Regions from separate parts of the Corynebacterium faecale genome, predicted to be linked through region 3. Evidence: riboswitches for the same ligand, from Rfam matches in the RefSeq annotation. Region 3 holds a riboswitch; each other region holds the start of a gene.

What was found. Region 3 has a riboswitch for thiamine pyrophosphate ahead of CFAEC_RS04825 (ECF transporter S component). Riboswitches for the same ligand answer to the same signal wherever they lie in the genome.
Region 1: it holds a riboswitch for thiamine pyrophosphate, as region 3 does, so the genes downstream of both, thiM (hydroxyethylthiazole kinase) here and CFAEC_RS04825 (ECF transporter S component) in region 3, are expected to answer to the same signal.
Region 2: it holds a riboswitch for thiamine pyrophosphate, as region 3 does, so the genes downstream of both, CFAEC_RS08705 (thiamine phosphate synthase) here and CFAEC_RS04825 (ECF transporter S component) in region 3, are expected to answer to the same signal.

What each region holds. Positions count from the first base shown of each region.
Region 1 is NZ_CP047204.1:1,512,819-1,523,142, forward strand. It holds gene CFAEC_RS06925 (PaaI family thioesterase) at 24-479, shown strand; gene CFAEC_RS06930 (class I SAM-dependent methyltransferase) at 525-1,112, shown strand; gene CFAEC_RS06935 (bifunctional hydroxymethylpyrimidine kinase/phosphomethylpyrimidine kinase) at 1,121-3,352, opposite strand; gene thiM (hydroxyethylthiazole kinase) at 3,349-4,161, opposite strand; TPP riboswitch at 4,155-4,262, opposite strand; gene CFAEC_RS06945 (NAD(P)/FAD-dependent oxidoreductase) at 4,427-5,860, opposite strand; gene CFAEC_RS06950 (class I SAM-dependent methyltransferase) at 6,246-7,562, shown strand; gene CFAEC_RS06955 (MFS transporter) at 7,584-8,987, opposite strand; gene CFAEC_RS06960 (phosphoribosyltransferase) at 9,217-9,693, opposite strand; gene CFAEC_RS06965 (manganese efflux pump MntP) at 10,140-10,324, shown strand, end outside.
Region 2 is NZ_CP047204.1:1,901,878-1,912,201, reverse strand. It holds gene CFAEC_RS08750 (DedA family protein) at 1-167, shown strand, start outside; gene CFAEC_RS08745 (hypothetical protein) at 266-637, shown strand; gene CFAEC_RS08740 (heavy metal translocating P-type ATPase) at 723-2,612, shown strand; gene CFAEC_RS08735 (hypothetical protein) at 2,652-3,197, shown strand; gene CFAEC_RS08730 (Tex family protein) at 3,259-5,595, shown strand; gene CFAEC_RS08725 (ThiF family adenylyltransferase) at 5,592-6,659, opposite strand; gene CFAEC_RS08720 (thiazole synthase) at 6,660-7,445, opposite strand; gene thiS (sulfur carrier protein ThiS) at 7,450-7,650, opposite strand; gene thiO (glycine oxidase ThiO) at 7,647-8,729, opposite strand; gene CFAEC_RS08705 (thiamine phosphate synthase) at 8,726-9,376, opposite strand; TPP riboswitch at 9,374-9,487, opposite strand; gene rplS (50S ribosomal protein L19) at 9,709-10,050, shown strand.
Region 3 is NZ_CP047204.1:1,025,140-1,035,463, forward strand. It holds gene CFAEC_RS04800 (phosphotriesterase family protein) at 1-912, opposite strand, end outside; gene CFAEC_RS04805 (phosphotriesterase family protein) at 928-1,869, opposite strand; gene CFAEC_RS04810 (GntR family transcriptional regulator) at 2,163-2,912, opposite strand; gene CFAEC_RS04815 (MFS transporter) at 3,273-4,553, opposite strand; gene CFAEC_RS04820 (4-hydroxybenzoate 3-monooxygenase) at 4,648-5,838, opposite strand; TPP riboswitch at 6,133-6,242, shown strand; gene CFAEC_RS04825 (ECF transporter S component) at 6,232-6,864, shown strand; gene CFAEC_RS04830 (ABC transporter ATP-binding protein) at 6,872-8,242, shown strand; gene CFAEC_RS04835 (energy-coupling factor transporter transmembrane component T family protein) at 8,239-8,994, shown strand; gene CFAEC_RS04840 (nucleoside/nucleotide kinase family protein) at 8,991-9,467, shown strand; gene CFAEC_RS04845 (calcium:cation antiporter) at 9,539-10,324, shown strand, end outside.

The sequences.
Region 1 (10,324 bases), 490 kb from region 3:
CGCGATACAATAGGCTGATTGCCATGACCCAGAATGAACTCAAAGATGTCCTGGCACTTGCCACCATCGCCGTGGAACGCCCCCTCACCTCGGATGAGCTGGAGATGCTCAACACGGGGAACTTCGGTCTCGACCGCACCCTGGGGCTGCGTTATGTGGAGGTTGGACCAGAGCGGGTGATCAGTGAACTGCGGGTGACGGCCAAGCACCTCCAGCCTGCAGGACTGGTCAATGGGGGTGTGTACTGCGCCATCGCCGAGTCCACCGCATCCACCGCCGGCATCATCTTCGGTCGCGGCAAGCCGGTGGTGGGCGTGAACAATAACACTGATTTCATTTCCTCCGTGCGTGATGGCGTGATCCGCGCGGAGGCCACCGCCATCCAGAAGGGCGGCCGCACCCAGGTCTGGCAGGTGCTGTGCACCCACAACGGGGAACTCGTCGCCCGCACCACGCTGCGCACCATGGTCCTCGGGTAAACAAGCACAACCCTCTCCTGAGGAGTTCTTCCTATACTTGGACACATGCCTACATGGAATGAGATCACCAGCAACAACCCATCGCACTCCGAGAACTACGCCCAGCGGTGGCGCAACCTCGCAGCGGAGGGCACTGATATCTACGGCGAGGCCCGTCTGATTGACGCCATGGCCCAGCGTGGCTCCCGGATCCTCGATGCCGGCTGTGGCCAGGGCAGGATCGGTGGCTACCTGGCCAAACAGGGCCATGACGTGCTGGGCACGGACATCGATCCGATCCTCGTCGGTTATGCCGCAGGGGATTTTCCCGAAGCCCGGTGGGTGGTCGGTGACCTGTCTGCCGATCCGATCCCCGAGGACAACTTCGATCTGATCGTATCCGCAGGCAACGTCATGGGTTTCCTGGCCGAGGACGGACGCCAATCCGCCCTGGAGAACCTCCATCGTGCTCTCGCACCGACGGGGCGCGCCGTCATCGGTTTCGGAGCGGGACGTGGCTGGGATTTCGGCAACTTCCTCGCAACCGCCCGTGCTGCAGGGTTTGAACTGGAAAACGCCTACGAATCCTGGGAGCTGCATCCTTTCGTCGCAGAATCCCAGTTCCTCGTAGCCGTGTTCACCCGCCAGCAGTAAACAGTGAGCTAGATCCAACCCTTCCTGGTGGCCTGGTCGAAGAACTCGCGTTCATGGACACAGGCACTGAGGTAAGCCCGGGCCGCGGCAACACGTTGCTGTGGACCTGCTCCGGCCATCGCCGTTTCCACGCGGGCGATAGCTTTTCGGGCTCCCGTGAGGAATTCCTCACCTGAGTAGGTATCCAGCCAGTCGCGGTATGGATGGTGCTCATGGTTCTGCGCAGCCAGCAGAAGTCCAATCTCGGCGTAGAGCCAGTAGCAGGGCAGTACCGCCGCGGCACCCACCACATAATCATCGGCATAGGCCCGGGCAACCAGGAAATCTGTATACGCCATGGTCACGGGGGAGGGTGCGGTCACGCCCGTGTCAGCCAGGCCCCTGGCCAGATAAGTGCGGTGCAGTTCCGCCTCCACCACAATGCACTCGGCGGCACTGGTGGCCCACTCCACCTGTGCAGGGGCGTCCGGCGCCTTGGAGCTCAGCACGGCCAGTGCACGGGAATACTGGCGCAGATAGTGGGCATCCTGATCGATGTAGAAGATGAACTCCTGAGGTGACAGGGTGCCATCACCCAGTCCCCGGATGAATCCGGAGTCCATGATCTGCCCCATGACCTCGCCGGTGGCGGCCCACAGCGCCTCGGTGAAAGGCCCCGCAAGGGCAAGGGCTGGAACTGGACTCTGTACCGAGGATGGAACCACCACATCATCAACCCGGGAGCCAGTCAGGCCCGTGACCTGCAGGTGTGGCCACGGCGTTGTGTCTGCGGCACGTAGCATCCGTTGATGCATGGCGAAGTGATCCACCGGCCCACTCCCGGAACCCACCTGAAGCGCATCGGAGGCGCGCAATGCCTCATTGAGCCACCGCGTGGACCATTCCAGGGCATCCTCCACTGAGTTGTCCAGGACAATCCGTGTGGCAAGCGCCGCCGAGAGGGAGCAGCCCGTGCCGTGGGAATTGGTGGTGTCCACCCGTGGATTGCTCACGGGATGGACACTGCCGTCGGGACGGACCACTGCATTGTCAGCATTCGGGCCATTCAAGTGACCACCCTTGACAATCACGATGGTGTTGTTCTGTGCCGCGAAGGTCAGGGCCTGGCGTACGGCGGTGTCCATCGATGGGGCTGGCGGTTCGTCGCAAAGCACAGCGAGCTCGGGGATGTTGGGGGTGATCACATCGACCTCGCCGGCCAGCTCGAGCAGCGCGTCCGCGGCATCCGCGTCCAGGAGGCTGTCGCCGCTGGTGGCCACCATGACCGGGTCCAGGACGACAGGGCCGTGGTCACGTTCGCGCAACCACCGGGTGACCTGGCGGACCGTGGCGGCACTGCCGAGCATGCCGAGCTTGACCGCATCCACCGTCACATCAGAAAACACCGACTCCAGTTGCTGATCCAGAAACTCCGCGGGTGGGGTGTGCACCGAGGTGACACCGTGGGTGTTCTGCGCGACCAGCGCGGTGACCACGGACATGCCGAAGCCACCGGCGGCCGCGATCGATTTGAGGTCAGCCTGCACACCCGCACCACCTGTGGGGTCAGTGCCGGCGATCGTGAGCACACGGGGACGGGAGGGCGTGCGTGCGGCGTCGATCAGCGCACGCAGATCACGCGCCGCCCCACCCGGATCGTTGGCCGCCATGATCTCCGACACCACACACAGACCATCAACGTCGGTACGCGCAAGCCTGGACGCATTGCTCAGATCCACACCGCCAATGGCCACCGACCGGATCCCGTGGCGCCTGCACACGGTGGCAATGTCTGCCACCCCGTCAACCCCCAGGGCTTGAGGTGCATCAGGTTTGGTGGCGGTGTCATGCACCGGACCGAGACCGACCACGTCGGGCAGTGCCACACCGGCGCGCTCACACCCGGCGATCACGGTGTGCAGCTGCTCCATGTTCTCAATGGTCAAGCCCACCATTAGGTGATCGGGGAGAGCCTGGCGCGCCTCCACATAAGGGATATCCCCCTGACCGATGTGGAGGTGGCATCCGAGTTCCACCGCGGTATCGAAGCGGTCGTTGAGAAACAGCGGGCGCTCCAGACGATCGCAGATTTCCTTGAGCTCCACGGCGCGGGCCCGGAAGGTGGCGGCATCGGCGTCCTTATCACGCAGCTGCACCACGGTCACACCTCCGGCGGCGGCCTGCTCCACGATGCCGGCGACCTTATCCGGCCCACCGCCAAGCTTCGGATCGGTGACAAGATAAAGGCTGAAATCGGTCACTGCTGTTCCTCCCGGATGCTGGTCAGATCTTCGAGTTGCGCACGGTCGAGTTCATACAGTGCGTCGATCAGTGCCACGGCGAAGGAGCCCGGCGCGCCCGCGCGGGTGGCGGCGATCTGACCGGCGGCACCCAGGTGGGCGTGTGCGGCGATCACGGCGTCGTGGGCATTGATGTCGGTGTCACGTGTTGCACCGAGGTATGCGGCGGTAAGCGCCCCCAGGGCGCAACCGGTGCCGATGACCAGCTGGAGCATCGGGTCACCGGATTCCAGCCAGGTGACCCGTCCCGTTGACACAATGAGATCCTCAGGTCCGGTCACCGCGACCACACCGCCGGTCTGTGCGGCGAGCTGCTGGGCTGCGGTGAGGGCGCCGGCGACGTCATCGGTGGAGTCAACACCACGGCCACCGGCTCCCAGGCCGGCGAGCGCGACGATCTCGGAGGCGTTGCCGCGGATTGCGGCAGGGTGCTTATCCACGATTGATTGTGCAAACGCCGTTCGTTCCGGCAGCCCGCCCACACCCACAGGGTCAAGCACCCACGGCGTACCGGCTTCGGTGGCCCCGGCAACGGCCTGGTGCATGCCTTTGTACTGTTCGGCTGAGGGGGTTCCCGGATTGATCAGAACGCCGTTGGCCACCTGTGCGAAGCCAAAGGACTCCGCGGGTGTGTCTGCCATGGCGGGTGTTGCCCCGGAGGCAAGAAGAGCATTGGCGGTGAACTGCATGACCACGGTGTTGGTCAGGCATTGAATGAGAGGAGTGGTGGCCCGCACGTGTGCGAGCGCGTCCAGATATGAGTCAGCCATCAAACGGCCATCCCTTCGCTAGTATGAGCTAGAGCAGGTTCATCGGGTGTGATCTCAGCTTGTCCAGTTGATTACTGTGACAAACACCCCGTGCCTAGCCCACACACTAGCAAAAGGGTGCGGTTGGGAGATCAATAGGTGTTCAGACCATGGAAACGGAAGATGGCGCGGGCATGTTCCACAGATGATCCGGCTGCGGTCGCGCACCAAAAAGCCTCCTGTGGCCACTCAGTGCTGAGTGGCCACAGGAGGCTTGGTTTAACTACTACTTTTCGTGACGTGCCTTCTCGATGCTGCGGGTGGCACCGTAACGGGTGGTGTCCAGCAGTTCGATCGGGATGTCCGCGTCCTCGGTGTCAATGACCTGGCCGAGCTTGGCCAGCGCAGTGCGGGCGTGCAGCTGCTGACGGGTGGTCTCCAGGTTCCAGCGCTTGCGGGACAGGGCGTTGAGGCCCCAGCTGATCGCAGAGACGAAACGGTTGCGGAAGCCGACCAGGAACATCAGGTGGACAGCCAGCCACAGCAGCCAACCGATGAAACCGGTGACCTCGACCTTGCCCATCTTCACCACTGCGGAGAAGCGGGACACGGTGGCCATCGATCCCTTGTCAAAGTAGTCGAAGGCCTCGCGCTCAGTGTTGGAGCGACCCTCCACCTCGGCGGCGATCTGCTCTGCCACGTACTCGCCGCCCTGGATGGCCACCTGGGCCACACCCGGGAGTTTGTCCAGCGCCATCATATCGCCGACCACGAAGACGTTTTTGTGCTCGCCCACGGACAGATCAGCGTTGACCGGAACGCGACCCGCGCGGTCGACCTCCACGCCGGCCTGATCGGCGACGAGCTTGCCCAGTGGGGAAGCGGCGACACCGGCGGACCAGATCTTGCAGAACGCCTGGATGCGGTGCTCTTCGCCGTCCTTGGTCTTGTAGGTGACGGCGTTTTCATCAACATCGGTGACCATGGCGTTGAGCTTCACGTTCACACCGAGCTTTTCCAGGGTGCGCTGGGCGTTACGGCCGAGACGCTTACCAAAGGGAGGAAGCACCTGCGGGGCGCCGTCGAGAAGCACGATTTTGGCGGAGGACGGGTTGAAGTTGGTGTACTCACCAGCCAGGGTGCGATGTGCCATCTCTGCCAACTGTCCGGCGAGCTCCACACCGGTGGGGCCGGCGCCGACGACCACGAAGGTCAGCAGGCGCTCACGCTCAACCGGATCCTCACAGATCTCCGCGCGCTCGAAGGCACCGATGATGCGGGCACGCAGCTCCAGGGCATCATCGATCGTCTTCATGCCTGGTGCGAACTGTGCGAAGTGGTCATTGCCGAAGTAGGACTGGCCTGCACCGGCACCGACAACGAGGGAATCGTACTCGTAGACGCGGGTATAGGAACCCAGGGATGCAGTGACGGTGCGGGCGGTGATGTCAATGTTGGTAACCTCACCCTTGATCACGTTGACATTGTCCTGACCACTGAGGATCTGGCGCGTGGATGGTGCGATCTCGCCCGAGGAGAGGATACCGGTGGCCACCTGGTAGAGCAGTGGCTGGAAGAGGTGGTGGTTGGTACGGTCGATCAGCGTGACATCGACATCTGCCTTGGCCAGGTTCTTGGCGGTGAAAAGACCGCCGAAGCCGGAACCGATGACGACGACATGATGGCGGCCGCCTTCGGGGCGGGTTGGGTTCTCGGACATAGGGGTCACAGTCTCCTGGTCGTTGATAAAAATGGATGCACGGGGGGCGCTCAGCCATGAGACGCCATATACCTTATAAACAATAGTCCTAAACGTGTGAACCAACAGGATCGGGTGGCCCAACCCTGTCTGTTTTGGGGGAAAATGTGGTTTTTCCGCCCGTATTTTTAACTCAAGCCCTCGTTTATGGGGTTATTTATGGCGTGCGTCACCACAATAGCAGCACGAACATTCTGCAGGTGGTGTATCGCGCGAACAAGATGGCGAACACTGTTAAACAGTCGCGCCTCCGCCGGTTGGGGGCCAGTTCCGTCTACACTGCAGTGAGTATATTTTCCCGTGTCAGCCTGATACCCGCATAGTCTCCTGGAGGTGCATGAAACGCATGGTAGAAGCGCGTTTGCACCATCTGGAATCAATCGATCCCGAGGAGTGGCCAGGGGTGGCCACCGTACCGGACTTCCCACTCAGAGGAGTCCGCGCCCGACAGGCGGAAGCTAGGTTTGCAAAGGCCTGCGAGAACGCCGGTCTTGACCTCGTAGGTGATGAGCCCGATCTCACAATCGACCATGAAGAGTTATTTTCGCGTCTCGCGGCCACCGGATGGCTGGGATTGGCCGAAAGTTACATGGCAGGCGAGTGGCACAGTGACAAACTCACCGATGTCCTCACCGCGCTCCTGGGCGTGGGTTACCGCCCGAGGGGCAGGTTCCAGTCCGCCTTCACCCTTCCCGATACCGCCCGGGATAACGGTGGCGCGCTGCCGGCGGAACTGATCCGTTTGAGTTCCGGTGATGGGATGAGCGCCTTCGGTGGGGTGTTCGCCTCCGGTGTGCCCACCACGGTGCGCACCGCGGTGAAGAGTTTTGTTCCCGGCGCGGGGCGAAACCGCGAACCTGGATCGCACTTCGTGGATGTCACCACCATCGCCGATCCGGTGGCCGTGGAGCGGGAGGATCTGGGTGAGGCCCAGCGCAGGGCTGCGTCAACGCTGCTGGATGCCGCAAAGGTGCGATCGGGTTCCCACGTCCTGGAGTATCCGGCATCCGGTGGAGCGGTCTCCATCCTCGCTGCACGCCGCAACGCCACGGTGGATGTCCTTACTGCAGATCGCGCCCAGGTCTCTGCCCTGGAGGAGCTGTTCATCCTCGCCGGGGTGGAAGATGATGTGCACATCCGCAAGCTTCCCGCTGCCGTCCCCGGAAAGTTGGACTGGGGTGGTGCCTATGACTCCATCGTGTCCATGGAGAAGCTGGAGGTGGTCGGGACCACCGGGGCGAAGAAATACATCAAAGCGCTGGATCGGATGCTGTCCACAGGTGGGTATGTGGCCATGCAGTCACTCGTGGCCACGGAACAGCTGGGCCCCGTCGCCCGTGAGGCCCTTGGGATGTTGCGTGCCTATATCTGGCCGGCGCTGACCTATCCCACGACACAGCAGGTACACGAACTCGTTGATCGGGGCTCGTCCCTCCGGGTGATCGCCGAGACGCATTTCCCGGGGCACTACCTCAAGAGTGTGCAGCTGCAGCGCGAGGTATTCGAGGGCCAGATGCGCGAAGCGGCGGCCGACGGTTTTGATGCCGTCTTCCGCCGCATGTGGGTCTACCACTACGCACTCATTGAAGCCATGCTCCGACTGGGCTACCTGGGCGCCGCGCAGTTCACTCTGACCACGAGGAACCGACGCGGGCGCAGGTAAGTTCGCCGGGATGTTGAAGGACTAGACCTGGGTCAGGTCGTTGTTCCTGTTTTCCTTCATGGTCAACACGGCGATGAAGGTGATCAGGGTGACGATGATCAGGTAGATACCCACCTGCGCAACCCCGTAGGACGCCACCAGCCAGGTGGCGATGAACGGAGCCACAGCGGCACCCAGAATCGAGGAGACGTTGTAGGCGATGCCTGAACCGGTGTAACGGACGTTGGTGGGGAAGAGCTCAGGCAGAATGGCGGACATCGGTCCGAAGATCAGACCCATGATGGACATGCCGAGGGTGAGGAAGAGGAACACGGTTGGCTTGGTGGCGGTTGCGGGATCCAGCAGGGCTGTGAAGGTCATGCCGAAGGCGAGCAGCAACACGGACGCCAGGATCAGGGTCTTCTTGCGGCCCCACACATCCGCCAACCACCCGGAGATCGGGATCATGATGGCGAAGAACGGGATGGTGGACAGCTGCAGCTGGAGGAACTCGAAGTAGGGGATGGACAGGCCGAGCCCCTGCGAGCGGTCACCGATGCCATAGGACAGGATCCAGGTGGTGACCAGGTAGAACAGAGTGTAGGTGGACAGCATGATGAAGGTGGCCTGCACCAGGGGGCCCCGGGAGGTGGCGAACAGTTCCTTCAGTGGGGACTTCACGCGCTTGCCCTGATCCACGGCCTGCTGGAAGACGGGGGTCTCCTCGAGGGCGAAACGCACCCACAGGCCGATGATGATCATCACCGCGGAGGCCAGGAACGGCACACGCCAGCCCCAGCTCATGAATGCACCCTCGGCATCGCCGGTCTGGTGACCGAGTGTCGCGACGAGGATGAGGAAGAAGCCATTGGCCAGGAAGAATCCAAATGGTGCTCCCAGCTGTGGCCACATGGCGGCGCGGGCACGGTGACCCGGTTCCGCATTCTCACCGGCCAGCAGCGCGGCACCCGACCACTCACCACCCAATCCCAGTCCCTGACAGAAGCGCATGAGCGCCAGCAGGGCCGGGGCGATGATGCCGATCTGGCCGTAGGTGGGAAGCAGGCCGATGAGGATGGTTGCGATACCCATGGTGAGCAGCGAACCGATCAACGTGGCCTTACGTCCCACGCGGTCACCGAAATGCCCGAAGACGATGGATCCCAGCGGGCGCGCCACGAAGGCGAGTCCGAAGGTGGCAAAGGACGCCAGGAGGTTCACCGTGGGATCATCATTGGCGGGGAAAAATAGAATTGGGAAGACGGCAACGGCTGCGGTGGCATACGCATAGAAGTCATAGAACTCGATAGTGGTGCCGATGGTGGACGCCGCCGCAACGCGGCGTTTGGTGGCCTTATCGACGACGAGAGGTTGTCCCGTACCCGGCGTTGGGCTGCCGGGGTGTGCGGTGGTGACTGCCGAGGATTGTTCGGGCAGGGATGACATGACTGGTGAATCCCCTTCATTTCTGCTGAGAAAAATAAGTATCATCTCAGGATTCCACAGGCATTTCCCAGTTGCCAATCCCACGCCATGGAACAAGGAGGATTAAGGTTCCGCATGGTGGGATGAGGGGGTGGGTGTGGCTGTGGCGTCGATAAGCTGAAAGCGTCGGGGAACACATAAACCCCCGAGCTGCACAGGGCAGCTCGGGGGTTGGGCGCGAAGGCTCCTGTCAGGCCTGCGCCTGCACGGGAGGAAGGCTGGACCAGGGGAAGTTGATCCACTTGTCGGTCTTACGCCAGACATAGTCAGGCTTGAACACACTGTGTGGCTTCTCGTAGATCACCGCGGTGCGAACCTCCACCACATTATCGCCCAGGAACTCATGAACCAGTTCCATGGTCTTGCCGGTATCGGCGACATCATCGGCGACGAGGATTTTCATGCCGCTCAGGTCGACTGCCTTCGGCGTGGGTGGGAGCATCAGTGGCTCCTGGAGGTGTTCACCCACGTCGGTGTAGAACTCAACGTTCATCACCGAGACGTTCTTGATGCCCAGGGCATAACCGAGGGCACCGCCGATCAGGAGGCCACCACGCGCAATGGACAGCACGCAGTCAGGCTTGTAGTCATTGATAATGTCCTGGGCCAATTCGCGCATGGCCGTGCCGAAGAGTTCATAGGTGAGAATCTCGCGTTCCGCTGTCATGGGTTTGAGTCTATCCAAGGTTTGATTCATCCAAGCAATCAGCCTTTGTTTAACTCCGCTTCACCCTGCGTTCATAAAGCTGTCCAGAAAGCATGCGAGGGGCCTGGCCAGCGGTTTAAACAAAAATGTTCGCCAGAATGAACACTTATCTTCCAGTGTTTTGATCATGTTGATACGTGTTGACTTCTGCCCGTCGAGGATCAATACTGGGTAACCGGAGCGAAAACCCTTTCAGTGGTTTAAGCCTGAGATTTTCGAAGGGGAGTAGTTCCACAACCGCGATGATCACGGTTGTGCGGCACAGTCGACATACTGGTGCACGTTCCCTGCACCCGGCCTGCCACCCGCTGCAGCTGTGTTTTCAGGGCGAACGAGACCTTCGGCGTACACAATCGCCGGGGGTCTATTTTTATGCCCAGGCACGGTCAGAGGAGAATCATGCCACCATGTCCCTAGCCCATGTCATGTTGCTGTCCTTCAGCGTCGCAGCAGATGCCTTCGCCTGCTCCATTGCACGTGGCACCGTGATCCGCGTCAACGCATTCAAACGTTCCCTCATCCTGGCGGCCATCTTCGGCATCTTCCAGATGGCCATGCCGGTGATCGGATGGGGAATCGGTTATTTCTTCGC
Region 2 (10,324 bases), 880 kb from region 3:
TGGTGAGCATCCTCGTGATCAACGGTCTGATGATGTGGCTGGGTTATACCTTCGGTGAAGAGGTGCTGGAGGTGGTCAATGTGATCAACCGTTACCTGTTGTGGATCACCCTGGCCCTGGTTGCGATCGCGGTACTCCGGGCCCGTAAGCAGGCAAAGAAGATATAGGAAACTTTGCGGAAGACCCAGTCCTGAACCCCTGTTGTGGGATCAGTGGGCAGGGTACGGTTGGCACTATAAAAGCACCAGCTGAATGGAGTCCTGCGATGCGTGTAGTTTCCACTGACCTCAATATCCTCATCCGACCTGAGGAATGGACCAGGGCGTTAACCGCCATGCCGGATGGGTTGAAGAAGGTCGGGTATAACGTCTCTGAGATCCATGCGCAGCCCGTTGATCTCACCTGCGAACCGGATAATATGCTGGTCACCCATTTCGCCCAGACCGAAGGTTACCCACCCATCGTGGAGGTGCTCCACCGGGTGGTGGTCAATGGTGAGTCCAACGCTGATCTCAAGGATCTGACCCAGTTCGTGGTGAAGTCGCTTCCCAAGGGTACGTATTGGTACGGGACCTCCCTCGAGGGCGCCACCCAGCCAGGTGTGACCGCGTCATGCGCATGGCAACATGGCAATTAGTCGGAGGGGTTCGATGGACATAAATCCCATAAGGTAATCCTATCCAGGTTGGTGAGGGCGATTTTCGGACGCTATGCTTGGGGGTATGGGCACCGCTACCAAACTCCAGGTCCACCATCTTGAACAACCCAACCGTTTCCGTGATTTCTTCAGCTCCCGGGATGGCGTCATCGCCACCGCCACACTGGTGGCGATCGCGGTTTACCTCATCCTCCGTTTTGTCCTCGGGCTGGAGGGGTTTGCCGCGTCCTGGCCTCTGATGGCGATCATCATTGGCGGCGGCATCCCCTTGGGTATGGATGTGATGAAATCCGCCATCGCCACCCGCGGTGGGGCGGACACCCTGGCGGCGGTGTCCATCATCGCCTCGGTTCTGCTCGGGGAATGGTTGGTGGCGGCCATCGTTGTGCTGATGCTCTCCGGTGGTGAGGCACTGGAGGAGGCGGCCTCCAAGAGGGCCTCGGCCACCTTGGACGCACTGGCCAGGCGTGCTCCCCAGATCGCCCACCGCAGACTGAGTGACGGCACCACGCAGGACATCGCGATCGATGATGTCCGAATGGGCGATGCACTGGTGGTATTACCCCATGAACTGTGTCCGGTGGACGGCGAGGTGATCTCCGGACATGGCGCGATGGATGAGTCCTATCTGACCGGTGAGCCCTATGTGGTGAGTAAATCCGAAGGGTCCGAGGTCATGTCGGGTGCCATCAACGCTGATGACGCCCTGGTGATCAGGGCGACCGCCCTGGCAGAGGACTCCCGCTATGCCACCATCGTGGGTGTGCTGCGTGAGGCGGAGATGAACCGTCCGCAGATGCGCCGGCTCGCTGACCGCCTGGGGGCGTGGTACACCGTGTTGGCACTGGCGATGGGAGCGATCGGCTGGATCATTTCCGGTGACCCCACCCGTTTCCTGGCGGTGGTGGTGATCGCCACGCCGTGTCCGCTGCTCATCGGTGTACCGGTAGCCATCATCGGTGCGATCAATCTGGCTGCCAAGCGGGGCATCATCATTAAGAACCCGGGCATCCTGGAAGAAGTGTCCAAGGTGGATACCGTCATGTTCGATAAGACAGGAACCTTGACATATGGGCGCCCCAGGATCACCCACTTCCAGACAGCTGAGGGGTTGGACGATGATTATGCGCTGTCGCTCGCTGCAGCCGTGGAACGCTATTCACGCCACCCGCTGGCCACGGCCATCGTCGCCGAGGCGGATGACCGGGGCGTTGAGACGCTCCTGGTCACCTCCGTGTCAGAGAAACCAGGCCAGGGTCTCACCGGAATGGTGGACGGGCATGAAATCAGATTAACCAACCGCAAAGGTCTGTCGGACTCATCGTTTCTCCCGCAGGACCAGGCGGGCATGGAGTCGGTGATGCTGATTAACGGCCAGTTCGCCGCCTTCATCCAGTTCCGCGATGAACCCCGGAAATCAGCAGCTGATTTCATCTCCCACCTGGGCAGGAAACACGGAACGACCGAGACCATGATCATCTCCGGTGACCGCGCCTCCGAGGTGGAATACCTGGCGGGCAAAGTGGGCATCGACACCGTCCACGCGGGTGTCAGCCCCGAGGGGAAACTGGCTCTGGTCCGTGAACACAATGAGCATGGCTCCACGATGTTCCTCGGCGACGGCATCAACGATGCCCCCGCGATGGCGGCGGCAACCGTGGGGGTGGCCTTCGGTGCGGGATCCGATGTGACCATCGAGGCTGCTGACGCGGTGGTGCTGGATTCCTCCCTGGAACGCCTGGATAACCTGATCCACATCGGCAAACGCATGCGACGGATCGCGTTGCAGACCGCGATCGGGGGCATGGTGTTGTCCTTCCTCGGCATGGTGCTGGCGGTATTCGGCTGGCTCACCCCGCTCATGGGGGCGATTGCCCAGGAGATCATCGATGTGGTGGCCATCCTCAACGCCGCACGCGTGCCCTTTACCAAGGATAAACTCAGCGATTTCTAATCCCGTGGCGGATCGAGGGGGGGACTGTAACCTTGAGCAATGACACGTCCCTTCTCCCTTGCAGCCAGTGCGGCATGCGCAGTATTGGCACTGACTGGGCTCACCTCCTGCGGCAACCTCATCACAGCCGATGTCCGGGGCGAGACAGCCTTTTCTGTGAATGACCGTGGTGAGTTGATCGTTCACGTGATCACCTGTGAGTACGCCGTGACCGAGGTCCACATCGTGGCGGGCCGGGAGCACCTGCGGGACAGTGAGGTCAACCCCACCCTGGGAACCGTGGTTGCTGATCAGCCACAACAAGGGACCTTAGCCGTGAACATGAACGCCCCAGAATCACCCTGGAGTGTGGGCCAGTCCCTGGAAGCCAGGGAGAGTCCCGACCTGCTCATCATTTCGTCCGTGAGAACCGATGGGTCGGTTAAGGGCAAGGATGAGGCCATCCCACAGGTATCGGCCACCATGACTGACATCATGGCGCTGGCACCCGGAGAGGTGCTGGTCAACGAGTGGGTGGGCGGGGATGAACTGATCCGCAATGTGGCCATTGCCGAAGCTGATCTATCCGCCCCCTGTGGGTTCTAACCACGCCAGGTGATCCACCCACCCGGGCGTGCACCCCGCACTCCACGCTAGAATCGCCAGAATGTCAGTGATCTCAATTCCCAGCGCAATCGCCCGCGAACTCGGTGTCAGGGAGGAGCAGGTGGTTGCGGCCATCAAGCTTCTCGACGAAGGGAACACCGTCCCCTTCATCTCCCGTTACCGCAAGGAAGTCACCGGCGGTCTGGATGACACCCAGCTGCGACAGCTGGAGGAGCGCCTGACCTATCTCCGTGAATTGGAAGACCGTAAGCAGGCAATTCTGACTGCAATCGAGGAGCAGGGCCAGCTCACCGAGGACCTGCGGGCACTGATCCTCGGGTGTGAGACCAAGGCCCGCCTGGAGGATCTCTACCTGCCGTTCAAGAAACGACGCAGGACCAAGGCGGATATCGCACGGGAGGCCGGTCTGGAAGAGTTGGTGGATAAGCTCATCCACGCCCCGGCAACCGATGCATCTGATGCGGCCAGTTCCTTCATCACCGAAGGTTTCGAGGACACCAAAAAGGTCCTGGAGGGGGCCCGAGCCATCCTCATTGACCGCTTCGCCCTGGACGCTGACCTCGTGGGTGGGGTGCGTGAACAGATGTACAAACGTGGCTCCATGACCGCTTCCGTGGTGGCAGGAAAAGAAACTGAAGGGTCCAAGTTCAAGGACTACTTCGAATTCAATGAATCCTTTGAGTCCCTGCCCTCACACCGCATCCTGGCGCTGCTCCGCGGTGAGAACGAGGGAGTGCTCCAACTGAACCTGGATGCAGGGGAGGACACCCTGTACGAGGGCATGATTACGGACCGTTTTGATCTGGACACCTCCCGCTCCAGCTGGCTGGCTGAAGCAGTGCGCTGGGGTTGGCGCACCAAGCTCTACGTGTCCTCCAGCCTGGATGTACGCATGCGCCTGAAGGAAAAAGCCGAGGCCGGGGCACTGGATATCTTCGCCACCAACCTCCGTGATGTGCTGTTGGCGGCCCCCGCAGGTCAGCGCGCCACCATCGGTCTGGACCCGGGTTTCCGCAATGGTGTGAAGGTGGCTGTGGTGGACTCCACCGGTAAGGCACTGGATACCACGATCGTCTACCCGCATCAGCCACAGAACCGGTGGACCGATGCGGTGCAGGAACTGGCGGGCCTCTGCGCCACCCACGGAGTGGAGTTGATGGCGGTGGGCAATGGCACCGCCTCCCGTGAGACCGAGAAGCTCGCTAGTGAGGTTGCTGACCTGATCAAACAGGCCGGCGGTACCCGCCCCACCCCGGTGGTGGTCTCTGAGTCGGGTGCCTCGGTGTATTCCGCCTCCGGGATTGCAGCCGATGAGTTCCCCGACATGGATGTGTCCCTGCGCGGTGCAGTCTCGATTGCCCGGCGCCTGCAGGATCCTCTGGCTGAGCTGGTCAAGATCGAACCCAAAGCCATCGGCGTGGGGCAGTACCAGCATGATGTGAACCAACATGCTTTGGCCAAAACCCTCGACGCCGTGGTCGAGGATGCCGTGAACGCAGTCGGCGTCAACCTCAACACCGCCTCCGCACCACTGCTCACCCGGGTGGCCGGTGTCAGTTCCACCCTGGCGAATAACATCGTGGCCTACCGCGATGACAACGGGGGTTTCACCTCCCGCAAGGAATTGAACAAGGTGCCGCGCCTGGGACCGAAGGCCTTTGAACAGTGCGCCGGCTTCCTGCGTATCAATGGGAGTAAAGACCCACTGGACGCCTCCGCGGTGCACCCCGAGGCCTACCCGGTGGTGCGTCGCATCGTAGAGGCCACCGGAGTGGGGATGGACAACCTCATCGGCAATTCAGCCCTGCTGGCCACACTGCGCCCAGCTGATTTCGCCGATGAGAAATTCGGCATCCCGACCGTGACCGATATCATCGCGGAGCTGGATAAACCAGGCCGTGACCCGCGCCCGGAGTTCAAGACCGCCACCTTCAAGGAAGGCGTGGAGAAACTCTCCGACTTAAACCCCGGCATGATCCTCGAGGGAACCGTGACCAACGTGGCAGCCTTCGGGGCCTTCGTGGACGTGGGAGTCCACCAGGACGGACTTGTCCATGTCTCCGCGATGAGTGACAAGTTCATCTCCGACCCGCATGAAGTGGTCCGCTCGGGCCAGGTGGTGAAGGTCAAGGTCATGGACGTGGATGTGGACCGCAAACGCATCGGTCTGTCACTGCGCCTGACCGATGAACCCGGCGCGCCCGCACCGAAGCGCAAGAACCAGAATTCAGGCCAGCGCCGTGACAAACAGACTGACAACCGTTCCGCCGGCAGGGCGGGGGACCGTGGCGGGCAGGGGCAGCGTCGACAAGCACAGCCAACGCCTGCGGGTGGCGCGATGGCCGACGCACTCAAACGCGCCGGGCTTGGGCGTTAAACCAACCCGTTGATGCCACCGGGCAGGTTGAGCAGCTCATGATCCAGGTCCGAGTACTGGTCACAGAAGGTTGCGCTGCGCACACCGGAGGCGCAGTGCACCACAACGCGCCGGGCATCCCCGAGTGCCTGCTCAACCGTTTCCCGGCCAGAGATCGCCGAGAGCGGCAACCGCACCGGTGTCAGCTCAGCCAGTGAATCATTGAGCAGATACTCATGGGGCTCACGGATATCCAGCAGGACTGCCGCGCCGGAGCGGACCTCATCCAGCAGCTCTGTTGGAGTCGGCCCGAGGGCACACACCGCATCGGCATAGGTCGCCTGTAGTTCCGTCACCCGGGGGCGCGCCGGGTCAGCGGTCACGGTGAAGCTGCGGGTGGTGGCGGTCAGGGCATCGTAGCTGAGCATCCGTCCCGGTTGGGTGGGTAAACCAGCGAGGAACTTGATGGTCTCGGTGGCCATGAGCGCGCCGATGATGGCGGTGGTGGCACCGAGCACCCCGGCGGTGGCGCAGTCGGGGATGGAATCACCGGTGGGTTGGGCGGGGAAGAGATCACGCAGCCCCACACCATCGGTGAAGAGACAGATATCACCGCGGAAGCGCAGCACCGTGCCCCAGACCAGGGGAGTGCCGGTGATCTCTGCGGCATCCGCCACGAGGTATTTGGTGGTGAAGGAATCAGAGCCATCGAGGACCAGATCAACCTCACCGAGCAGCTCCACCGCGTTTTCCACGGTCAGCCGCTTCTGCAATGGGGTGACCGTGATGTCGGGTTGAAGTTCGTGCAGACGCTGCGCCACCACCTCCACCTTGGGCCGGCCCACATCGGAGGCACCGAAGAGGATCTGGCGGTGGATGTTGGTGATGTCCACGGTGTCATCATCAATGACGGTGATGTGCCCGACCCCGGCAGATGCCAGTGATTGCATGGCGGGACAACCCAGGCCACCGCCGCCGATGACCAGCACGTGGGCATTGTGCAGGCGTTCTTGCTGCCAGGTTCCCCAACCAGGCAGGGCGAGTTGGCGGGCGGTGCGGCGCAGTTCGGTATCCGGAAGTGTCATCTACAGCACCTGATCCGACCAGGACACCAGTCCATCAAAACTAGAGGAGGCCACGGCATGGTCGCGTTTGGGGATGCGCCCGGCTGTGCGGGCGAGGTGTCCGGCATCCACGGCTAACCGCATCGCGCGGGCCATGGTCACCGGGTCCTGACAACGGTTGACCGCAGACGCCAGCAACACGCCATCGCATCCGAGCTCCATCGCGAGTGCCGCATCGGAGGCGGTACCCACGCCGGCATCCAGGAGCACCGGCACGGTCGCGCGCGAACAGATCAATTCAATATTGTGCGGGTTGAGGATGCCCAGGCCGGTGCCGATGGGGGAGCCCAGGGGCATGACCGCGGCACATCCGACATCCTCCAGGCGCTTGGCCACCACGGGATCATCGGAGGTATAGGCCAGGACAATAAACCCTTCGGCGACCAGTAGTTCGCAGGCGTCGATGAGTTCAACCACATCGGGGAGCAGGGTGTGCTCATCGGCGATGACCTCAACCTTGACCCAGTTGGTGCCCAATGCTTCACGGGCAAGTTTCGCGGTGATGACAGCATCGCGGGCGGTGCGGCACCCGGCGGTGTTGGGTAGCGGTGCGATGTTGAGACGCCGCAGCATCTCGAAGACGGATTCACCACCATCCCCGGCGGTGGCGGCGTGACGGCGCATGGCCACCGTGGTCAGTTCCGTCCCGGAGGCAACAAGGGAATCTTCCAGCATGGCCATCGAAGTGGCACCACCGGTGCCCATGATCAGGCGGGAGTCAAAGGTGCGGTCGGCGATGGTGAGCATCTGTTCAGCCTCCCTGGACGGCGGTGAGAATATCGATGGTGAGGCCGCTTTCGAGGTCGCGGTTCCACTGGGAACGGGGCACCACGTCACCGTCGACGGCCACGGCCACGCCGGCCTCGGGAAGCCTGCCGAGGGTCTCCTCGACCAGGCCCTCCAGCGTGGTGGCATCGGTGGTCACGGACTGGTTGTTCACGGTCAGGTTCATGATGAAACTCCTTGCTTTGAAACAGGTTTATGGTGTCGGTGCGGGTGGCAGGCGCGCAGGTCAATGCCTGGATCGCGGCCCTCCACCAGCGCCAGGGTGGCATCTGCGGCCAGCGCCGTCAGTAGGATCCCGTGGCGGAAATAGCCGGTGGAGATGATCAGCTGCTCATCCACCCTTCCCAAGTAGGGGAGATCATCCGGGGTGCCCGGGCGGGCCCCGGTGGTGGCCTCTAGGAAATCGCACTCCTCAATGCCGGGCACCAGGCGGATGGCATCACGCAGCAGATCATGCACGGCGCTGGCACGCGGGATGGGACGGTTATCCTCCCGCGAGGTGGCACCGATGGCGAGTGTGTTATCAGTGCGTGGGATGAGATAGACAGGCCGATCCTCCACGAAGCCGCGCACCACGCGGGTGAGCAGGGGCTGCAGATGATCAGGAACACCCAGGCGCAGGATATCGCCGTAAACCGGGCGCAAGTGGAGTCCGGGATACAGCTCGCCGGCACCCAGACCATTGGCCAGTACCACCTGTTCATCATCGGGCAGCGCGGTGGCGCGTTCCCGCACTACGGTGACGCCGAGGTTGTGCAGCGCATCCAGCAGTGCTGTGGCGAACATCCGCGGATTAACCTGGTGATCTCCCGGGATCAGCACGGCTCCAGCCAACTGGGGACTCAGCGCCGGTTCCAGTGCGCGTGCCTGACGCACCGGCAGGCGCTCAACCGCCATACCGTGGGTGGCCTGGTAGTCCGCCAACTCCGATAGATGCGCTGAATCCGCCCGGTCCGCGGCCACCACCATGGTGCCCTCCCTCCGGTACCCGGTGGGCAGGTCCGTGTGCTTTGCGACGACCTCCAGCAGCCCCGGATACAACTCCGCCGAGCGCACCATCAGCGGAAACAGATCCTCCTGCCGGTAGACCACCTCAGCCACAGGTGCGAGCATGCCACCGGCGTGATGGGTGGCCCCGGATGCGGGGGAGGGATCCATCAAGGTGACGGTGTGCCCGGCATCCGCCAGACGCAGGGCTGACGCCAGACCAATGAGCCCTCCGCCGATAACAGTGACGCTGCTCATCGGCTTCCCGCCTCGAATCCGGTGAGTAGGCGCCTAGCATAGGCAGTGGGATCATCAGCATCCATGAGTCCACGGACAACGGCCAGACCGGCGACTCCGGTGGCAGCGAGGGACTGGGCATCATCGGCGGTGACATCGCCGATGGCCACCACCGGTACCCGTGACAGCCTCACCAGTTCGCGGTAACCCTCGATGCCAAGGGGCGTGCGGCCGGAATCCTTGGTGGGGGTGGGGCGGAAAGGTCCGGCACCGATGTAGTCGATCGCATCGGCGAACTCATTGGCCTGCTCCACCAGCTCGCGGGTGCCGGTGGTGAGGCCGATGAGGGCATCCTCGCCGAGCAGCGCACGGATATCGCGGACATGCAGGTCATCCTGCCCGACGTGCACCCCGTGGACCGGGAGTCCGCGGCGGCGCAGGGCCAGGGCGATGTCCACGCGGTCGTCGACAAGCACATGGGCGGTATCGCCCACCGCACGGGCGACGGCTTCGGTCAGCGCATGGAGATCGCGCGCGGAGATGGGTTTGCTGCGCACCTGCACCATCCGGGCTCCACCGGCAACAGCCTTGCGGGCCACGTCCACGACATGCTCCGTGGATCCGTGGCCGGTGATGAGATAACACTGCAGATCAGGGATGGGTCGCATGGGACCAGCCTCTCTTCCTTCGCTGGTGCTAACCAGACAGGTTCATACGGTTCTCGCGCGGAACTGCAGCGCGATCTCAGCCTGATACCTCAGGCACCCGTGGGGGTTTGGCCCTTCAGTGTAGATGATCCGATGGTGGCGGAGGGGATTTGGCATTGCCCTGAGAACATGAAAGAATATCCAGGTTGACTGTGCATATCGCTCTGCCTCATTTGAGGTTGCGGTACGTGGCAGCGGCGCAAAACTGAAACGGATACGAACCGGCCGAGCGCCCCACATCAGGGGAAGTGCCGCCAGGCTCCTCTTTCCCTTGACTGTCAAAGGACATTTTCATGAACATTCTGGATAAGGTCGACTCCGCATACCTGCGCGACGACGTTCCTGCTTTCCGCCCCGGTGACACCCTCGACGTTCACGTCAAGGTCATCGAAGGCACCACCACCCGTACCCAGCTCTTCAAGGGTGTTGTCATCCGCCGTCAGGGCAGTGGTATCCGTGAGACCTTCACCGTGCGTAAGGTTTCCTTCGGTATCGGTGTCGAGCGTACCTTCCCGGTTCACTCCCCGAACCTGGAGTCCATCGAGGTCATCCGTCGTGGCGATGTTCGTCGCGCCAAGCTGTACTACCTGCGCGAACTGCGCGGTAAGGCTGCCCGCATCAAGGAGAAGCGCTAATCAATAGCGTGAGGTCACTGAATTAAACCCCATTGACCAGCCCCCGGTTCATCACCCAGCGTGAGAACCGGGGGTTTTTTCCTGCTCCATCCCGCCAAATAGGAATATGCCTAAGAATGCCCCCTCGTCTGAACACATCAGGTGGGGGGATCAGCGCGGCGAACTGGTCCCAGAGGGAGGGGCGATGATGGATGATGGAACGGCTACGCTCGAGTGCTCCTGAGACATGTACGTTTTCCTGGTCGAATCCGTATGTGCCAGGCCTCGTGCCTGC
Region 3 (10,324 bases):
GATCCGGTGGATGACGTCTTCTGCCACACCGTTGCGCTGCAGATCCGGGATGAGGACCTCGAAGATGTAGTTGATGGTGTGGCCCTTCACACCTGGCCAACCGAGAGGGGAACAGTTCGCATCGGCGGAGGCGAGCAGCTTGGCCTCGTGTCCGGCGTTGAGTTCACGCATGAAGTGATCCATGCGGTCCTTGCGGGGACGGGCCCAGAAAGGTGGGTCGGGGAGTTCGGTTTCATAACCGAAGGTGTCAAAGCCCAGTCGGCCACCGACATCGAGGATGCGTGCGGTCGGGGTCTGTGCGTGGTTGACGCCGTCATCGACATGGCCGAAGAGCACGCGGTCCAGATCGAGGCCTTCCTCCTGGAAGATGGCGATGGCTGGTTCTGCGTCGATAGCCAGGTGGGTCATCACAGGCACACCGGTCTGGACTGCTGCGCGGGCAGCGGCACGGTAGATGCGCTTGTCCAGGTCGGTCATGCGACCGCCACGGGAGACACCGACCTTGATGATGCCGGCCTTGGCGTTGGTGCCGGCGATGCCGACGGTGATCTCATGGATGAACACCTCGGTGAGGTACTCCACGGATGCGTTGGCGAAGTGTGCCAGTGCGGTGTCGCCGCCGACGAAACCGGTGCAGGCGATGATGTGCACGCCGGTCTTCTCCGACAGGGACTGGTAGTAGGGGAGGTCGCGGCCGTTGCAGATGCCGGTGGCATCCACGAAGGTGCGTCCGCCATATTCGTGGAACTTGCGCAGCTTGGGAACGGTCTCCTCGTAGCGCTGCTCCGCGGACTTCCACCACTTGGTGTCGAGCTCGGAACCGGGCATGCCGTAACCGATGTGCTCGTGGATGGCCACGAATCCCAGTTCTTCCGGCGCGATGGGGCCGAGGACTGTATTTACCTTGGACATGTTGATCCTCTTTCCTTATCGGACCGCGAGCAGTTCGCGGGGGTTGGTGTCAGTGATCTGGGTGATGTCAGCCTGTGAGATACCTGCTGCCAGCAGCTCGGGGACGATATCGGTGAGCACGGTGGTGAACTCGGCTTCCGGTGCGTCATGGCCCTTGGCCACGCCGACGGCTCCGGAGCTTAAGATGATGCGGTGCACGTGTCCTGCGTCGATAAGCTCTTTGACCAGCGCCGGCTGCCCGGCGCCGTCGATGCCCAGCCAGACGCCGCGTGCGGCGATGTCAGAGACAGGCGCTTCTCGACGCCCGATTCCCCGGAGCACCAGTCGTTCCGGCGCGATGCCCTCGTCGAGGGCGATATCGATCTCTGCCAGTGGATCAGCACCGAAGGTGTGGGACACGGCGACACCGGTGGCCAGGGAGGTACGGACTGCACCGCGCAGGAGACTTTCGTCCGTGGCGGTCATGCCTGCCTCTGTGGAGAGGGTGACGATCAGGCCAGCCGGGGCGCGACGCTCCACGCGGGGGACCACCATGCCTTCGGTGATCTCCTTGGTGAACAGATCAGCGAACTTCTCTGCTGGCCACGGGGTGGGGGGATTGGTCTGCGGGGTGAGGAAATAACCGCCCAGCATGTCCTCTGGGCCCATGCCGGTGGAGGCGATGATGTTGACTCCGGTGGCGGTGGCCAGATTCTCCAGAATGGGGAGTGCGATGGTCAGGTTGCGGCCATGGAACATGCCGGAGGCATCCACGATGGTCCGTCCGCCGGCGTTGTGGAAGGCGGTGAGTTTGTCGCGGAGGATCTCGAACACCTCTGCGCGGTTGATGGTGATATCGGGTGCGTATTCCGCGCCGGGAACCACAGACAGCAACGATGCGTGCACCTCTGTGTAGCCGAGCTGATCTGCCGGAACAGGTCCGAGGACTGTGTTGACCACAAGAGTGTTGTCAGGCATGGCACTACCTTTCTTCATTGGATCGGGCTGGATGGGGACTTGCCCGGAGAGCCTGTCATTGTGTGGCAGTTGACGTTGAAGAAACAGTGGGCCAGGAAGCGCTACCTCTGCCGTAGGGGCCGCAGCACACTGTCTTAAGGAATGTGACCTCTCTAACTCGTTTCCCCTACTTTTGCATGTTGTTATACCAAAGTCAACCGATTTGGTGTCCCACCTCACTCGGATAACAAAAACCCTGCTCAGGGGGAGATCCTGGGCAGGGTTCTGGGGGGAGTGGCGTGACTACCCCGCGGTTAACTCGCGGTGATGAAGTGGTATTTGAACTCATCGGAGCGGTGCATGGCCAGACGGTAACCCGCTGGAGCACCACCCGTGGTGATGAAAATCGTCTCGATTGCCAGCAGTGGGCTACCCACCGCCACCCCGAGGTGATCAGCGGTCTCTTCGGTGGCTGCGGTGGCCCAGGCTTCGTTGTCGGACTGGGTGAGCGTGATTCCGAATTGCCGCTCGAGGAGTTCAAACGCGGACGAACCGGCCTCCAGATCCTCCCGGCTGGGATTAAACTCCGCCGGCACCCGCAGGAAGATCCGTGAATGTGCCACGGGGGTGTCCTCCACCCAGATGAGACGGACGAAGTGCAGGAGTTGTTCATCGCCGTCAAGACTGAGCCGCACCTGGACGGGTTCCGGTGGGATCACCCGGCTGATCGCGGACACGGCCGTGGAGGTTTTCAGTCCCTGCTCCGTGAGGTGCTGATAGAGGGCACCGGGCCGGACGTTAGCGGCTCGGTCGATCCGGCGACCCGGCACCGGGAACGTGCCCTTGCCCTGTTTGCGGTAGACGTATCCCTCATCCGCCAACTCACGTAGTGCCTGTCGGATGGGTGCGCGACTGACCCCGAAACGGTCCAATAGCTGCGCCTCGGTCATGGGAGTGCTGGCATCCACCACGCCGCCGGAGATCTCTGCACGCAGAATCTCCTTGATCTGCCGGTAGAGGGGAACCCCGGTGGTGGGGTCCAGCTCACTCTGGGCTGTAGTCATGTGGCGGCCTCCCGCGGTTGTCGTTTGTTATGCCAATCCTGCATGGCGGTACCACTGTAGTCAATTTCTTATTATGACGTGGGTCATACTCGCGATGATGGCACTCATAAATTTTCTTCCCCTTCCGGGTTCGGGAAAGTTCATGGCAGCAACTATTTCCGCCTATGTGACATTCCACGGATGCACCTCTGAAGTGCTCAAACACTGTCAGGAGGTCTTCGGCGGGGAAGGGACCATGAAATTTGGGGAGGCACCAAGGGGTGGGGCCTATGGTCAGGTCTTCGACAGATTCGGCGTGATGCGGAGCTTCACCCCGGCCGCAGAAACGGGTGTTCGGCAGGGGGGCGTTCTACTTGTCTGTCAGGACACCGGTGTGTGCACCACCGTGTTCGAGGTTCCGCGCTTGCGCAGGGTGGTGGACGTGGAGAAGATCAGTGCTCCCAGCAGGCCCACCGCGGCGAAGGCGAAGAAGCCCCAGGGGTAGGCGATGCCCATGCCGACCAGGATGCCGCCGAGCAGCGGGCCGGAGATGGCACCCAGACGACCGATACCTGCGGAGAAGCCCATCGCGGTGGCGCGGATCTGGGAGGGGTGGTTCTCCCCGGTGAAGGCGTAGATGAGCACCTGGGAACTGAAGACGAACACGCCGGTCATGAAGACCACCACGTACAGGCCCAGCAGGGGCATGCGGACAGCCAGCAGCGCCAGGAATACCGCGGAGATGACAAACCAGAGCAGGGCGGTCTTGCGTGGGGTGTGGGCGTCTGCGACCCTGCCCGCGATGAGCAGGCCGACCACGGCGCCGATGTTGAGCACCATCAGGAAGCCGAGGGAATTACCCATGTCGTAATCAGCCTGGCGCATGATCTGAGGGAGCCAGGTGTTGAGTCCGTAAACCAGGAGCAGGCCCATGAAGGAGGTGCCCCAGATGGCCAGGGTGTTCCGGCGGAAACTCGGCTTGAACAGTGCGGACAGGGAGGCGGATTCGCTGATCTCCTGTTCGTGTTCACGGTCAAGATCATCATCCAGTGTCAGGCCATACGCGGTGGCGATCTCCGATGCCTTCTCCACTTCTCCTCTGGCCATCAGGTACTGGGGTGATTCCGGGAGGAAGAAGTAGAGCAACGGCAGCAGGATCAGACCGGGAACTGCACCGGTGATGAACATGGAGTGCCAGCCCAGGGGTTCGATGAGCAGGATGCCCAGGAAGGCGGTGGCCACGGCGCCCACGTGGTAACCGGTCATCAAGGTCGTGGAGGCGGATCCAGCCTTGGTGCCGGGGCGGAACTCAGTAACCATGGCGATCGCCGTGGGCAGGGCTCCACCCAGACCCACACCGGCGATGAAACGCCACAAGGTGAACAGGGTGATGTCAGAGGTGAAGGCCAGCAGCAGGGTGAAGATGGAGAAGACCGCCACGGAGAAGATCATCACGCGTCGACGCCCCAGCTTGTCTGTGAGGAAGCCGATGGTGAGCGCGCCGATCATCATGCCCACCAGTCCGAGGGTGGAGATCTGGGTGGCGCGGGCGGCATCAAGATCCCAGGAGGGGTCCTGGAGCATGGCCGGGATCGTGGCGCCGAGGACAACAAGGTCAAAACCATCAAGGACGATGGCGAACCAGAGTAATCCGAGTACCACACTGACATTCCTTGTGGAACGGGGTGTGGTGGTTACGGGGGAGGTGCTTATCACGGAAGGTGGCTCCGGATTCCTGTGAGTGGGTGGTTAGTTATCAGTAGTCGAATCGGGGCAGATCGCGCCCGACATACTGTTCAGCCAGGTAACGCTGGCCAGCTTCGGAGTCCAGAACGGAACGGAGCTCGGCGAAGCGGCGCTGGGTGGCGAAGTGGTCCTCGCCGGGAACCGCGTGGAGCATCGAGCTCATCCAGAAGGAGAAGTGCTGCGCCTTCCAGATGCGCGGGACAGCGAGCTTGCTGTAGTCATCGAGCAGACCGGTGTCATTACGCTTGATGGCACGGGTCAGGCCCGGTGCGAGCACGGACACATCGGCCACCGCCAGGTTGAGCCCCTTGGCCCCGGTGGGCGGGACGGTGTGCGCGGCATCGCCGGCCAGGAACAGTCGACCCTTCTGCATGGGTTCGGTCACCGCGGAGCGGAAACGCAGCACGGCCTTGTCAAAGATCTTTCCCTCTGAGACGGTGATGCCGGGGGAGTCAGCGCGCAGGTGCAGCTGCTCCCAGATGCGGTCATCCGGCCACATGTCGGGAGTGTCTTCCGGATCGCACTGCAGGTAGTAACGCTGCACAGTGTCGGTGCGGGTGGAGATCAGCGCGAAACCCTCGGGGTGGGTGGCGTAGATGAGTTCCTTCTGGGTCTTCGGAGCCTCCACGAGGATGCCGAACCATGCATACGGGTATTCATGGCGGGCGCGGATGCCACCATCAGCGGTGACCAGTGAGCGGGAGGGGGAACTGGAACCATCGGCGGCGACCACATAATCAGCGCTCAGCTGGTGGGTGGTGCCGTCTGCATCGGTGTAGGTGATGGTCGCCGGGCCATCGCCCTGGTAGTTCTCCACGGAATCCACGGTGGTTTCAAAGAGCAGTTCCCCTCCGTCGGAGATGCGCTTGGCAATGAAGTCCTTGAGGTACTCATGCTGCGGGTAGATGGCCACCTTGTGGCCGGTCAGTTCCGTCAGGGGGATGCGGATGTTCTCACCGTTGATGGCGATGTCGATGGCCTCGTCATGGTCAGCTTCGCGTTCCATGCGTTCGCCCACGCCGGTTTCCCGCATGAGATTCAAGGTGCCCTGCTCCAGAATTCCTGCCCGCACCGTCTCCTCCACAGCCTGGCGGGTGCGGCTTTCAAACACCACCGATTCAATACCCTGCAGGTGCAGCAGATGGGCGAGGGTGAGACCGGCCGGTCCAGCACCGATGATGGCTACTGGGACGTGATTCATGGAGGCTCCATTCTTTAAGGCATTAAGTGATCTGCGCCTCAACATACGAGTGGTGGGCGCAGTGAAGCAAGGCGTTCATCTGGCGAACAACTGTCATAGTCTATGGCACGCGCCACATCCTGCGTTATCTCACGCCACGGCATCCAGGCAAGGGTGTACCCAGGGGTGTGGTTAAGGGATTTGGGGGATGGTTCCGGTCACTGTGCTCTGACTACCACAAACCGACATTGGACAACCCCACCCATCGGTGCGCTAGCATGAATTCCTCGGTACGTGGTGTACCTGAGTACATACATCGAATTGCACGGGTGTCCGGTGAAAATCCGGGCTGAGAGGTGGCGCAGCCACAACCGTTGAACCTGATCCGGGTAATGCCGGCGATAGGGAGGAAACATGACTGATACACGTCTGCCTTCAACCAGGGAGGCACAGAAGAAGAACACCAGACACACCTGGCGTGTCATTGACATCGTCATCGCAGCAGTCCTCGGCGTGGCCTGCGGACTGATCTTCGTGGTGTGGAACTCGGTGGGCTACGCATGGTTCACCGCCTTCGATGCCCTGACCCCCGGACTTGGCGGGCTGGCAGCCGGCGTCTGGTTACTGGGCGGTGTCCTCGGTGGTCTGGTCATCCGCAAGCCGGGAGCAGCACTGTTCGTCGAGGTCATCGCAGCGTCCGTCTCCGCGGCGCTGGCCTCACAGTGGGGCATTGAGACCTTATACTCCGGCATTGCCCAGGGGCTCGGGGCGGAACTGATCTTCGCACTGTTCCTCTACCGCCGTTTCACCCTCCCGGTGGCGATCCTCGCGGGCATGGGGGCCGGCGTCGGCGCCTATCTCCTGGAGGCCGTCCTCAGCGCCTACTTCGCCATGTCCCTGGCCTTCAACATCATCTACTTCTCCTGCCTGATGATCTCCGGCGCGCTGCTCGCCGGTCTCGTGGGTTTCCTCCTGGTGCGTGCGCTCGCCCGCACCGGCGCACTGGATCGTTTCGCCGCCGGCCGCGAGCTGCGCAGGGAGGTTTAAACCCATCGTGACCACCACCATCGGTACCCGCGTGACGGTCAGGGACTTCGGTTACCGCCACGCATCCCGGAAGAAACCCGCTTTCCAGGGCATCAACATGACCATCGAACCGGGGGAGCGGATTCTGCTCACCGGCGATTCCGGTTCAGGTAAATCCACCCTGCTCGCAGCCCTGGCCGGCGTGCTCGGTGATGACACCGAGGGCGAGACCTACGGTTCCCTGCTTATCGACGCCGCCGCCGTCGGCCTGGTGCTGCAGGATCCGGACTCCCAGGTCATAGCCTCCCGCATCGGCGACGATGTCGCCTTCGGCTGCGAGAACCTCAAGGTTCCGCGGGAACAGATCTGGCCGCGGGTGGAACGGGCCCTGGACATGGTGGGTCTGACCCTGCCACTGGATCATCCCACCCGGCACCTCTCCGGCGGACAGAAGCAGCGCCTCGCGCTTGCCGGAGTCATCGCCATGGGGGCCAACCTCATCCTGCTTGATGAACCCACCGCCAACCTGGATCCGCTGGGTCAGCGGGAGGTGGTCGAGGCCGTCGACCGCGTGGTCGCTGAAACCGGTGCCACTCTCATCGTGGTGGAGCACCGCCACCAGCTCTGGTCCGGAACCGTCGACCGCATCCTCCGGCTCGACAATCAGGGCGTTCAGGAGATCACGGCGGGGGAACTCACACGGGTTGCAGATCTACCATCCCGCAGGGACCCTGCCGCCGCCTCCGTGATGTCAGCTGAGAACCTGCTCACCCGCTGGGGCCCGGCGCGTTCCTTTGAAATCCCCGAAGCAGCCTCCACGGTGATCACCGGTGCCAACGGCTCGGGCAAGACCACCCTGGCCCTGACCATCGGAGGTCTCATTCCACCGAAGGATGGGCAGTTGCACCTCTCGGACAGTCTCCGTCAGGGGGTGTCCAGGCAACCGCACCAGTGGCGTTCCGCGGATCTCGCCCGGCGCATCGGCACCGTCTTCCAGGATCCGGAGCATCAGTTCGTGGCCCGCACCGTCCGGGATGAGATCGAGGTCGGACCGAAGATCATGTCCGGTAAACGCAAGGGCACCGTGGATCCGGTGAGCGCCAGCCGCATTGAGGAACTGCTTGACCGGTTGCGCCTTCGCCATCTGGAGCATGCCAACCCTTTCACGCTCTCCGGTGGGGAGAAGCGCCGGCTGTCGGTGGCTACCGCACTGGTGGCGGCCCCGAAGCTGCTCATCCTGGATGAACCCACCTTCGGCCAGGATCCGGTGACGTTCCGGGAACTGGTGTGGATGCTGCGCGAACTCACGGATGCCGGAACCACGATCGTCTCGGTGACCCACGATCCGGATTTCATCGCGGCCCTGGGGGATCACCATCTGGAGGTGAGTGCGCGGTGAATGTGATTGAAGGTATCAACCCGGTCACCCGCATCGCCGCCGTGATAGCGTTGACCACCCCGCTGCTGATCAGCGTGGATGTGGTATCCGCAGCCATTGCGCTTGCCGCCACCATCCTGCTGGCACCCCTTGCCGGGGTCAGTTGGAGGCAGTTGTTCAAACGCGGTTGGCCGCTGTTTCTCATCGCACCGATCGCCGCGTTGTCCATGGCGCTCTACGGACGCCCGGAGGGCAGGGAGTACTTCAGTTTCCTGCTCGCCCACGTCACCGACAACTCCCTGTCCCTGGCATTGGCGATCGGTGTGCGTGTGCTCGCCGTCGGGTTGCCGGTGGTGGTGCTCATCTCCCGGGTGGACCCCACCGACCTTGGTGATGGACTGGCACAGATCGCACGCCTGCCGGAACGGTTCGTCATCGGCGCCGTCGCCGGTGGTCGGTTGGTGTCGCTGTTCCGCGATGACTGGCAGTCCATGGACCGCTCCCGTCGTGCCCGCGGTATCGCGGATCAGGGGCGGATCCGTCACTTCTTCACCATGGCCTTCGGGTTATTGGTGTTGTCGCTGCGCCGCGGTTCCAAACTGGCCACCGCCATGGAGGCGCGTGGTTTCGGTCGCCACCGGGGGAGGACCTGGGCCCGTTCCTCCACCGTCGGGCTTATCGACGCCGCCGTCATCCTCGTGTGCCTGGCCATCTCCGTCACCGCCATCGTGGTGTCGATCCAGACCGGTTACTTCAGGTTCCTGGGTACATGATCATCATTTTGATCGACGGGCAGTCCGGTTCCGGCAAAACCACCCTGGCGCGTGAACTCGCCGAGGAGACCGGATTCCAACTGGTGCACCTCGAGGATTTCTACCCGGGGTGGGCGGGGCTCGCCGCCGCCAGTCAGATGGTGGCCACCGATGTGCTGCACCCTGTCCAGCCCGGATTCTGGCGGTGGGATTGGGAACGCAACCAGCGCGCCAGGTGGGTGCCGATCCGCGCCCACACAAGCCTCATCATTGAAGGGTGCGGGGCGGTGACGGGGGCGTCGATAAGCGCAGCTGAGGCAGTGGGCACGGTGATCACCGTGCGGATCCTGGGGCCGGAAACAACGCGGAGGCAGCGCGCCCTGGCGCGTGACCCGGGGTACGCCCCGTGGTGGGAGATGTGGGCGGCACAGGAGCGTGTGCACTTCTCCGGACCCGGGCATGTGGCGGTGGATCACGTGCTAGGGTTGGCCTGATCGCGGGACGGCCCGCGAACCCACTACCGTTGGGGACGGCCCCGCCGAGTGTTCAAGGAGCGTTGGCGATCATGCCGTCCACACGCCTGGATCCAATCGATCTCATCCGCATCATCGTCGGGTGGGTCACCGTCGCACTGTTCGCGCTGGTGGCCATTCCGGGGCCACCCGCACTGCTGCTCGCCGTGATCATCGGCGTGATCCTGTTCTGTTCCTTCGGGGTGGTGAAACAAGCTGAGCGCCTGGCCCATATCCTGGGGGACCCCTATGGTTCCCTGGTGCTGACCTTGTCCATCGTCATCATCGAGGTCATTCTCATCGTGGCGGTGCTGCTGGGGCCGGGGGAGTCCGCGACCATCGCCCGGGATTCCGTGATGGCGGTGTCCATGATCATCATGGCGCTCGTGGTGGGTATTTCCTTCCTGGTCGGTGGTCTCCGGCATGGAGGGTTGGTGCACAACGGCACCGGGGCACAGACCTACCTGGTGTTGATTCTGATGCTGTCCGCCGTGGCCTTCGCCGTGCCGGTGTTTCTGGGTGTGGATGGCCAGTATCTACGGGGCCAGGGGATCGCCGTGGCGGTGGCTACCATCGTGTTGTACGCGTTCTTCCTCTGGCGACAGATGGGGGCCCAGGCCGCTGACTTCCAGGATGCGGCTGCAGCGTTGCCGCAGGGATCCGCCTTCCGTGGTGAGGTTGTCTTCCGGATGCTCGTGCTCGTGGTGACCGTGCTGCCCATCGTGTGGCTCTCCCATGACATGGCCGGCCTGATGGACATCACCCTGGCTGCCTGGGGCGCACCGGTGGCACTGGCGGGTGTGGTGATCGCGATGATCGTCTTCCTCCCGGAGACCATC